2 linked regions of the Variovorax paradoxus genome follow. The protein of the gene in region 1 interacts with the protein of each later gene in a pairwise test. Links are inferred from orthologs where the notes say so. Each region holds a gene or a part of one and is shown on either strand. Other genes may lie near its edges.

Region 1 (5,111 bases):
GGTCCAGGCGGTGTACTGCCAGCCCAGCCATACCGCGAACCACATCACCAGCGTCTGCAGCGCCCCCAGCAGCGTGAGGTGGTCGAGCAGGTAGTGGGACAGTTGCGTGACGGAAAACGCGTAGACCAGGTCGAAGAACAGCTCTTCGTTCGAGACCCTGGCCGCCTCGCTGCGCGAGCGCAAGGTCGTGGCCCGCTTGTTGTCGTGGCTCATTCTTTACCCCTGTGAAGTCGTTGTGGCGCTCCTTGATGCTCCAGGGCGCCGCGCGGAATCATCGCACGAGGGTTGCTACAGCTTCTCTGTCTCGCCCGTCTTGGGCTGCCACTTCATGAGGCGCTTCTCGATCAGCCCGACGATGCCGTCGAGCACCAGCGCAAATGCCGTGAGCACCACGATGCCCGCGAACACGGTGTTGACGTCGAAGGTGCCCTCGGCCTGCAGAATGAGGTAGCCCACGCCCCGCGCCGAGCCCAGGTACTCGCCCACCACCGCGCCCACGAAGGCCAGCCCCACCGACGTGTGCAGGCTGGAGAACACCCAGCTGGTGGCGCTGGGCAGGTACACAGTGCGCAGCAGCTGCCGCTGGCTGGCGCCCAGCATCTTCGCGTTGGCCAGCACCACCGGGCTCACCTCGCGCACGCCCTGGTAGACGTTGAAGAACACGATGAAGAACACCAGCGTCACCGCCAGCGCCACCTTGCTCCAGATGCCCAGGCCGAACCACAGCGCGAAGATGGGCGCAAGAATCACGCGCGGCATCGAGTTGGCGGCCTTGATGTAGGGGTCGAGGATCAGGCTCGCCGTGGGCGCCAGCGCCAGCCACAGCCCGCAGGCCAGCCCCAGCACGGTGCCGATGCCGAAGGCCAGCACCGTCTCCAGCAGCGTGGTGCCCAGGTGCAGGTAGATGTCGGCGTTGCCCTTGAGCCCTTCGGGAAAGAGCGCGTTGGCCGGCACCTCGAACGGCAGGAACCAGCTCCAGATGCGGCCCGCGACCTGGATCGGCTCGCCCACGAAGAAAGCGAACTGCTGGTTGCGCGAAGCCAGGTGCCACGCAATCAGAATCAGCACCAGCAGCGCCAGTTGCCAGAAGCGCGCATTGCGCTCGTTGAGGCCGAAGTTCGCGCGCGGCATCAGGCGGCCTTCCTCAACTGCTGGGCATAGCCCTTGAGCACCTCGTCGCGCAGCACCTCCCAGATCTGGGTGTGCAGCTCGACGAAGCGCGGCTGCGTGCGCACCTCGGCCACGTCGCGCGGACGCGCCAGGTCGATGGCGAACTCACCGATGGGATGCGTCGCCGGTCCGGCCGACAGCACCACCACGCGGTCGCTCATCGCGATGGCCTCGTCCAGGTCGTGCGTGATGAACAGCACCGCCTTCTTCTTCGCGCTCCAGAGGTCGAGCACTTCGTTTTCCATCAGCTGGCGCGTCTGGATGTCGAGCGCGCTGAAGGGCTCGTCCATGAGGATGATGTCGGGGTCGAGCACCAGCGTCTGCGCCAGCGCCACGCGCTTGCGCATGCCGCCGGAAAGCTGGTGCGGATAACGGTCGCCGAAGCCCGCCAGGCCCACACGCGCGAGCCATGCTTCGGCCTGCCTGCGCGCATCGGCGTCGGGCACGCCGCGGTACTGCAGCCCGACCATCACGTTGTCGATGGCGCTGCGCCAGGGCATCAGCGCTTCGGTCTGGAACATGTAGCCCGCTCTCGCGTTGACGCCCTCCAGCGTCTTGCCGAACACCTTGACCGTGCCCGATGAGGGTTCCAGCAGGCCCGCGCCCACGTTCAGCAGCGTCGACTTGCCGCAGCCGGTGGGGCCGACCACCGACACGAACTCCCCGGCCCTGATGCGCAGCGTGGTGTCGGCCACCGCGGTGTAGCGCTGGCCGGGATCGTCCTTCGAATGGAAGGTGCAGCTGATGGAGAGGAGTTCGAGTGCGTGGTCGGACATGGTCGGACGGGGCATAAAAAACCCGGCCAGGGCCGGGTCGCGAGGACGTTCGGAATCAGGCTTTGAACCTGTCTTTCGCGCGCCGGGCAAAATCGTTGGTGTAGGTCTTGGCGAGGTCGATCTTGTCGGCCTTCACGGTGTTGTCGAAGCTGGCGATCGCGGTGAGCGCGGTCTTGGGGCCGTCGGCCGGCACCAGGCCGTCTGTCGCGATCGACTCGCGCACCTTGTCGAAAGAAGCGAGGTACAGCGCGCGGTCGCCCAGCAGGTAGGTCTCCGGCACCGTCTTGATGATGTCGCCCGGCCCCGCCGTCTGCAGCCATTTCAGGCCGTGCACGATGGCATTCGCCAGCGCCTGGCAGGTGTTCGGATTCTTCTGGATGAACTCGGTCGACGCATACAGGCAGGCCGCCGGCATCGTGCCGCCGAACACCTGCTGCGTGCCCTTGAGCGTGCGCGTGTCGCTGATGATCTTCACGTCACCTTTCTGCTCGAGCATCGTCATCACCGGATCGGTGTTGCTGATGGCGTCGATCTGCCCCGAGCGCAACGCGGTGAGCGCACCGGCCGCCACGCCCACGCCGATGTAGCTCACGTCGCTGGCCTTGAGACCGCCGCGCGACAGCACGAGGTTGGCCACCATGTTGGTCGACGAGCCCGGTGCCGAGACGCCGATCTTCTTCCCCTTGAGATCCTGGATGCCGGTATAGCCGGCCATGTTCTTGGTCGACACGCCCACCGCGATCTGCGGTGCGCGGCCCTGCAGCACGAAGGCCTGGAAGAACTGGTTCTTGGCCTGCAGGTTGATGGTGTGTTCGTAGGCGCCGGAGCAGACGTCGGCCGAGCCGCCGACCACGGCCTGCAACGCGCGCGCGCCGCCGGCGAAGTCGGAGATTTCCACGTCCAGCCCCTCGGCCTTGAAATAGCCGAGCTGCTCGGAGATGGTCAGCGGCAGGTAGTAGAACGCCGCCTTGCCGCCCACCGCGATGGAGACCTTGGTCTTCTCCAGCTTCGCCTGCTGCGCAAAGACGCGCGGCAACGCGATGGTTGCGGCGGCAATGGCGGAGGCGGAAATGAGGGTGCGGCGATGGAGCATGAAACGGTGCCTGGAGGCTCTGTGATTCGTCTGGACTGAATCGAGCTTAGGGGCCGCATCACGCGACTGCATCGGGGTCATCCCGTGCGGGTTTCCACGTAAGCATGAAGGCCTCCAGAAGGCCCTGCGCACGGGGCTTATCGCGCGATGAAAAGGATCGCGGCGTTGACCAGGAAACCGAGCGCCCAGACCGCGCTGCGCGCGCTGCCGATGCCCTTGATGTAAAGGCCGATATAGATCACGCGAAGCACCACGTAGGCCACTGCGAGCATGTCGAGCCGCCCCTGCGCCGCGCCGAGCTGGTGCGCGATGATCACGGCGCCGATGAAGAACGGCAATCCCTCGAAGCTGTTGGCCTGCGCGCTGTTGGCACGCGCGCGCCAGCCGCTCTGCTTCGCGGCCCATTCGCGCGGCTGCATGTTGTCGCGCGGGCCGAAACTGCCCGCCTTGGCGATCCACGCGGCCAGGTACGGCAGCCCACAGGCGATGAACACGCACCAATAGGCTACCGTGAGCAGTGAAAAAGTCATTTCGTTTTGTCTCCGCCGGCGGCGTGGCTACCGCCGATCCACCAGCGCGTGCGCGATGGTGCCGAGGTCCACGTACTCGAGTTCGCTGCCGGCCGGCACGCCGCGCGCGAGACGCGTCACCATCAGGCCACGCTGCTTGAGCGCTTCGCCGATCACGTGCGCCGTGGCTTCGCCCTCGGCCGTGAAGTTGGTGGCGAGGATGACCTCGCTCACCGTGCCGTCGAGCGCGCGATTGAAGAGCTTCTGCAGCCCGATGTCGTTGGGCCCGATGCCGTCGAGCGGACTGAGCTTGCCCATCAGCACGAAGTAATAGCCGCGGAATGCGCCGGTGCGCTCCAGTGCGGCCTGGTCGGCCGGTGTCTCGACCACGCAGAGCTTGGTCACGTCGCGCCGCGAGTCCATGCAGACACTGCAGATCGGCGCTTCGGTGAAGGTGTTGCAAAGTTCGCAGTGCCGCACATTGCCCGCCGCCTGCTGCAGTGCGCGCGCGAGCAACTGCGCGCCGTCGCGGTCATGCTGCAGCAGATGAAAGGCCATGCGCGAGGCCGACTTGACGCCGACACCGGGCAGGCGGCGCAGCGCATCGATCAGGGCGTCGAGCGAACTGGCGTCGGCCATGTGCCGCTTAGAACGGCAGCTTCATGCCGGGCGGGAGGCCGGGCATGCCGGCCGTCAGCTTGCCCATCTTCTGCTCGCTGGTTTCCTCGGCCTTGCGCACGGCGGCGTTGAAGGCGGCGGCCACCAGGTCTTCGAGCATGTCCTTGTCGTCGGCCAGCAGGCTCGGATCGATGGTGATGCGCTTGACGTCGTGCTTGCAGGTCATGACGACCTTGACGAGACCGGCGCCGGATTCACCCTCGACCTCGATGTGGGCCAGCTCTTCCTGGGCCTTCTTGAGGTTGTCCTGCATTGCCTGCGCCTGCTTCATGAGGCCGGCCAGTTGTCCTTTGTTGAACATCGTTGGTCCTGATTGTTGGGTTGGAAAAATGGGAGAAGGATAAGAGAGACGAAAGCTCAGGCCGGTTTCAGGGTTCCTGGGACGATCTTCGCATCGAAGTCGCGCATCAGCGCCTGTACTTCGGGGTCGTTGTGAATGGCGTCCTCGGCCACGCGCTGACGCTCGTCGGCGGCCTGCCTGTTGCGGCGCGCAGGGCTGTCGACCACGCCACCGATCTCGATCGTGAGCTTGATGTCGTGGCCCAGGCCGTTGAGCGCGGCCGTCAGCTTCTCGCGGCTGGAAGGCTGGTTGAGCGTCTCGCGCTCGATGCGCAGCATCCATTGGTCGGTGTCACGGCCCACCAATTGCGACTGCAGCGCCAGCTCGCGCGTCAGGGCGTTGATGGCCTCGGACGCGACCAGTTGCGTGACCGTGGCATGCCAGAAGTCGCCGTCTTCGCTCTGGGGAATGGGGGTGTAGGGAACGCGCTGCGAGCCCTCGGCAGGAGGAATGTCGCGCGCACTCGGCGGCGGCTGCACGCGGATGGGCACGCCGACGACCTTGGCCGGTGCGTCGGGCGGCTCCGGGCGCTGCTCGGGCTGGCG
Region 2 (5,280 bases), 2.2 Mb from region 1 along the record:
TCACGGTCACATGGGCCGTGAGGCCTTGGGCCTCGAACCAGTCCTTCAGGCCGCCGTGCAGCACGATGACGGGCTTGCCGCTGGGCAGGTTGGCGATCTCGCACAGGCGCCAGCTCATCGGCATGCGCATGCCCATGCCGATCGCCTTGCTGAAGGCCTCCTTGGCGGAAAAGCGGGTCGCGAGGTAGCTGATGCCGCGCTTGGGCCAGCGCGCGCTGCGTGCCTTCCAGACCGCGAACTCGGCGTCGCTCAGCACCTTGCGGGCGAAGCGTTCGCCCTGGCGCTCGAAGGTCGCGGTGATGCGCCGCAGGTCGCAGATGTCGGTGCCGATGCCGTAGATCATTCGGCGCCGGCGCTCATTGCTGCGCCTCGCTGATGCAGCGCAGGTAGTCGCGGGTGGCGGCGGCGTAGCCGAGTTCAAGGGCGTCGGCCACGAAGGCATGGCCGATCGACACCTCCAGCACGTTGGGCACCGCGCGCAGAAAGGCCGTCAGGTTGTCGCGGCTCAGGTCGTGGCCGGCGTTGATGCCCAGGCCGGCGGCATGGGCCGCGCGGGCGGTGTCCGCATAGCGCTGGAGCACGGCCTGCTCGTCGGGCGTGCCGCGCGAGGCGGCATAGCCTTCGGTGTAGAGCTCGACGCGGTCGGCGCCCACAGCCTTGACGGCGGCCATCATCTCGGGAATCGGGTCCATGAACAGGCTGACGCGCACGCCCAGCGCCTTGGCCTCGGCGATCAGCGGGCGCAGGCGCTCGGCGTCGTCGGGGAAGGTCCAGCCGTGGTCGCTGGTCGACTGGGTTTCGCTGTCGGGCACGAAGGTGGCCTGGTGCGGCTTCAGCGCGCGCACGAAGTCCATCAGGTTCTGAAACGGGTTGCCTTCGATGTTGAACTCGATGGCCGGCCAGTCCTTGGCGAGCAGTTCGGACAGGTCGCTCACGTCGTGCGCGCGGATGTGGCGGGCGTCGGGCCGGGGGTGCACGGTGATGCCCTGCGCGCCGGCGGCCAGGCAGGCCTGCGCGGCCTTGACCACGCTCGGAATGCCCAGGTGGCGCGTGTTGCGGACCAGGGCCACCTTGTTGAGGTTGACGGACAGCGAGGTGACGTTGCCTGAGGTGCTCATAGTGCTTGCAGATCTCTCATCATTTGCCGCGTACGCAGCGTGGACACGCCGCAATGGTAGTTGAGCAAGGCGCGCAGCTGGTTCCGCAGGGCGCTGTTGCTGCCGGCATTCATGGTGGCCACTTCGCGCAGCGTGGCGGTGAAGGGGGCCCGGTCGTCGAGCACCGACTGCAGCGCCTGCCAGTCGGCGCCCGTCAGCGCGGCCTCCTTGCCGGTGGCCTGGCGCAGGCCGGCTTCGGGCACGAGGCTGTAGCGGACATCGGCCGCCAGCGGCTCCAGCGTCAGGGTCTGGACCTCGAGCGACGGCAGCAGCCCGACTCCGCGCAGCAGCAGCAGTTCGAAGGCCCGCAGCGCGGCGGCATGGGTGGCCGCCTGGGCGCCGGCATGCTCGCCCGCCAGCACCTGCACCACGCCGGCATAGGCGTCGAACAGCGCTTCGTGGGCGTCGTCGCGGGCCAGCAGGCGCAGCAGCAGTTCGTTGACGTAGTAGCCCGACAGCAGCGCCTCGCCGGTCGGCATGACGTGGCCGCCCATCCACTCGGCGCCCTTGAGCGTGCGGATCTCGGCGTCGCCGCCGTAGTTGAGCTGCAGCGGCTGCAGCGGCAGCAGCACCGGCCGGAAATTGGAACTCGGCCGCTTCGCCCCCTTGGCCACCAGCGCGATGCGCCCGTGGTGCCGGGTGAAGACCTCGAGGATCAGGCTCGACTCGCTCCAGTCGTAGCGGTGGAGCACATAAGCCGGTTCGTGCGAAACGCGGTGGGTGGCCATGTCAGTGCGCTATGGAGCAACGAGGCTTGAGGCCGGCAAACGCCGCGGAACCGGCTTGGCCGGGCCACTGGCGCTGCCCCCTGCAAGGGGGTTGGCGGCTACGCGAAGCGAGCGAGCCTGGGGGTTTGCCTGTTTGTTATTCGTAGCCGAAGGAGCGCACGCGCGCCTCGTCGTCGGCCCAACCGGAGCGCACCTTGACCCACAGTTCGAGGAACACCTTGGCATCGGCCAGCTTCTCGAGCTCGACACGGGTTTCCATGCCGATGCGCTTGATGCGCTCGCCCTTGTCGCCGATCACCATGGCCTTGTGGCCGTCGCGCTCGACCACGATGGTGGCCGCAATGCGCAGCAGCCGCTTCTGGCCCTTCTTCTGGGGCGGCTCTTCCTCGAACTTGTCGATGATGACGGTCGAGGTGTAGGGCAGCTCGTCGCCGGTGAGGCGGAACAGTTTTTCGCGCACCAGTTCGCCCGCGAGGAATTTCTCGCTGCGGTCGGTGAGCTCGTCCTCGTCGTAGAACCAGGGCTGCTCGGGCAGGTACTTCTTGCAGATGTCGAACAGGCGCTCGACGTCCTTGGCGTTCTTGGCCGACATCGGCACGAACTCGGCGAAGCTGTGCTTCTCCTGCATGGTCTGCAGCCAGGGCGCGATGTCGCCGCGGCGGTGCACGTTGTCCAGCTTGTTGGCCAGCAGCACCGTCGGGATGCCCTTGCCGAGCAGCTTGAGCACGCGCTCGTCGGCCGGCGTGAAGCTGCCCGCCTCGACCACGAAAAGAATCAGGTCCACGTCGCCGACCGCGCCCTGCACGGTCTTGTTGAGCGACTTGTTCAGCGCGTTGGCATGCAGGGTCTGGAAGCCCGGCGTGTCGACGAACACGAACTGCGTGGCGCCCAGGGTGCGCATGCCGGTGATGCGGTGGCGCGTGGTCTGGGCCTTGCGCGAGGTGATGCTGATCTTCTGGCCGACCAGCGCATTGAGCAGCGTCGACTTGCCCACGTTGGGCTTGCCGACGATGGCGATGAGGCCGCAGTGCTGCGGCCCGGTTGCAGGCGCATCGCCTGCGGGGTCTTCGGGTCCCGCTACGGGATTGATAGCATCGTTCATTGTGATTTCACGCGGCGCCGCGTGCCTTGAGCCGGATCAACATGGCGGCCGCGGCAGCCTGCTCGCCGGCGCGGCGCGAGCCGCCGATGCCGCGTTCGCGAAGACCCAACTCGGGCACTTCGCACTCGACATCGAAAGTCTGCTTGTGCGCCGCGCCCAGTGTGGCGGCCACGCGGTACACCGGCAGCTTCATTTTGTGACCCTGCAGCCATTCCTGCAATTCGGTCTTGGGATCTTTCGCCGCCGCTTCCATGCGCGGGTTGATCTCGACCGCCTCGTAGAGCCGGTGCACCAGCGCCTGGGCAGCCGCGAAACCGGCATCGAGGTAGACCGCGCCGATCAGCGCCTCGAGCGCATCGGCCAGGATCGACGGACGGTTGGGGCCGCCGGAACGGGCCTCGCCTTCGCCGAGCTTGAGCAGCGGCGACAGCGCCAGCCCCACCGCCAGGCGGTGCAGGGTGTCCTGCTTGACGAGGTTGGCGCGCACGCGCGACAGGTCGCCCTCGGGCAGCGCCGAAAGACGGATATAGAGAAGGTGGGAAACCGCGAGATTCAGCACCGAGTCGCCGAGAAACTCGAGGCGCTCGTTGTGGTCGGCCGAGAAACTGCGGTGCGTGAGCGCGAGCTGGAGCAGCCGCTGATCGGAGAAGGTGTGCTGGAGACGCGCCTGCAGCGCGACGAGGCTGCCGTCCACCTTTTTAAGCGCCGCGTTCAGCGGGTCTCGCCTTTGTACTTGAGCGTCAGGTAGGCCGGGCCGAACAGGGGGATCTCGCGCTCGTAGGCATACGAGACGACCACCTTGTCGCCGACCTTCTTGATGTCCAGGTCCTTGCCGCTGACCGACTTGAAGTCGTCGATGGCCTGCGCGCGGTCGAAGATGGCGCGCACTTCAGGCACGGTCGTGCCTTCCTTGGCCTTGTTGGCGGCCTTGTCGATCGCCTGCCACTCGATCAGCGTCGGAATGACCTGCGCGATGACCACGCCCACGCAGGCAAGCACCACCGCGACGAACACCAGGCCGATGAACGAAATGCCGCGCTGCCGCGACGCCCTGCTACCGACAGACCGATGTGTTCTCATGCCCTCTTACCCCTCGAACGATGCCGATGACGGCTTATTGAAACGGACCGATGCGTCCCAGGTCGCCGAAATTCATCCAGACGAAGAACGCCCGGCCGACGATGTTCTGGTCGGGGACGAAGCCCCAGAAACGCGAATCCGCCGAATTATCGCGGTTGTCGCCCATCATGAAATACTGGCCGGCGGGCACCTTGCAGACCACGCCTTCGACCGAGTAGCGGCAGTTTTCGCGGCCCGGGAAGTCGCTGGCACCCGGCACGAAATTGGGCGCGGCGTCGTCGTTCAGGATCTTGTGCTGCTTGCCGCCGAGGTCCTCGGTGAACTGCTTGAGCAGGCGCATCGACTCGCCGTCGAGGTAGTCGGCGTCCGGTGCCTTGGACACCGGCTGGCCGTTGATCATGAGCTTCTTGTTCAGGTAGGACACCTCGTCGCCGGGCACGCCGACCACGCGCTTGATGTAGTCCATGCTGGGCTTGGGCGGGTAGCGGAACACCACCACGTCGCCGCGCGCCAGCGGCGTGCCGTCGGTGATCTTGGTGTTGATCACCGGCAGGCGCAGGCCGTAGGTGAACTTGTTGACCAGGATCAGGTCGCCGGTCAGCAGCGTGGGCATCATCGAGCCCGAAGGAATCTTGAAGGGCTCGTACAGGAACGAGCGCAGCAGGAACACCACCAGGATCACCGGAAACAGGCCGGCGGTCCAGTCGAGCCACCAGGGCTGCATCAGCAGGCGTTCGCTCGCCTTGGCGTCGGCGGTATCGACCTGCTTGATGCCCTGCCCTGCCAGCCGCTCGTTGCGCTCGGCCAGCGAGGCCTCGAGCCTGGCGGCCGCCTGCTCGCGCTTCGGCAGGAAATAGAAGCGTTCGGCCAGCCAGTAGAGGCCGGTGACCACCGTCGCCAGGAACAGCAGCAGTGCGAAGTTGCCTTCGATCGCGCCGAAATACCAGGCACCGACGTAGCCGGCGAAGATCGCGAGTACCAGGGAGGTGATGAATGCCATTTTTTGATCAGTCTTCGACTTGCAGAATCGCGAGGAAGGCCTCTTGCGGGACCTCGACGGATCCGATCTGCTTCATTCTTTTCTTGCCGGCCTTCTGCTTCTCGAGCAGCTTCTTCTTGCGGGAAATGTCGCCGCCGTAGCACTTGGCCAGCACGTTCTTGCGAAGGGCCTTGATTGTCTCACGCGCAATGATGGTGACCCCGATGGCGGCCT

Evidence for each region.
Region 2: the proteins of recR (region 1) and recO interact in binary tests that used the Escherichia coli proteins (3 or more experiments, as listed by UniProt). The link is inferred for Variovorax paradoxus from one-to-one orthologs.

The regions. Positions count from the first base shown.
Region 1 is NZ_CP091716.1:4,417,472-4,422,582, forward strand. Bases 2,393-5,111 are described here. They hold recR (recombination mediator RecR), read right to left. Parts: upstream 4,188-5,111; coding sequence 3,597-4,187; downstream 2,393-3,596. Other genes in these bases: L3V85_RS20470 (ABC transporter substrate-binding protein), read right to left, coding at 2,393-3,039; L3V85_RS20475 (MAPEG family protein), read right to left, coding at 3,177-3,569; L3V85_RS20485 (YbaB/EbfC family nucleoid-associated protein), read right to left, coding at 4,195-4,527; dnaX (DNA polymerase III subunit gamma/tau), read right to left, coding at 4,584-5,111. Outside these bases: L3V85_RS20455 (low temperature requirement protein A), read right to left, coding at 1-213; L3V85_RS20460 (ABC transporter permease), read right to left, coding at 289-1,131; L3V85_RS20465 (ABC transporter ATP-binding protein), read right to left, coding at 1,131-1,946; more of L3V85_RS20470, read right to left, coding at 2,002-2,392. UniProt on the Escherichia coli protein: May play a role in DNA repair. It seems to be involved in an RecBC-independent recombinational process of DNA repair. It may act with RecF and RecO.
Region 2 is NZ_CP091716.1:2,229,473-2,234,752, reverse strand. The notes cover bases 1-2,888. They hold recO (DNA repair protein RecO), read right to left. Parts: upstream 1,886-2,888; coding sequence 1,115-1,885; downstream 1-1,114. Other genes in these bases: era (GTPase Era), read right to left, coding at 2,022-2,888; L3V85_RS10405 (pyridoxine 5'-phosphate synthase), read right to left, coding at 357-1,118; acpS (holo-ACP synthase), read right to left, coding at 1-343. Also shown: more of era, read right to left, coding at 2,889-2,987; rnc (ribonuclease III), read right to left, coding at 2,995-3,681; L3V85_RS10385 (DUF4845 domain-containing protein), read right to left, coding at 3,699-4,067; lepB (signal peptidase I), read right to left, coding at 4,102-5,067; lepA (translation elongation factor 4), read right to left, coding at 5,075-5,280. UniProt on the Escherichia coli protein: Involved in DNA repair and RecF pathway recombination.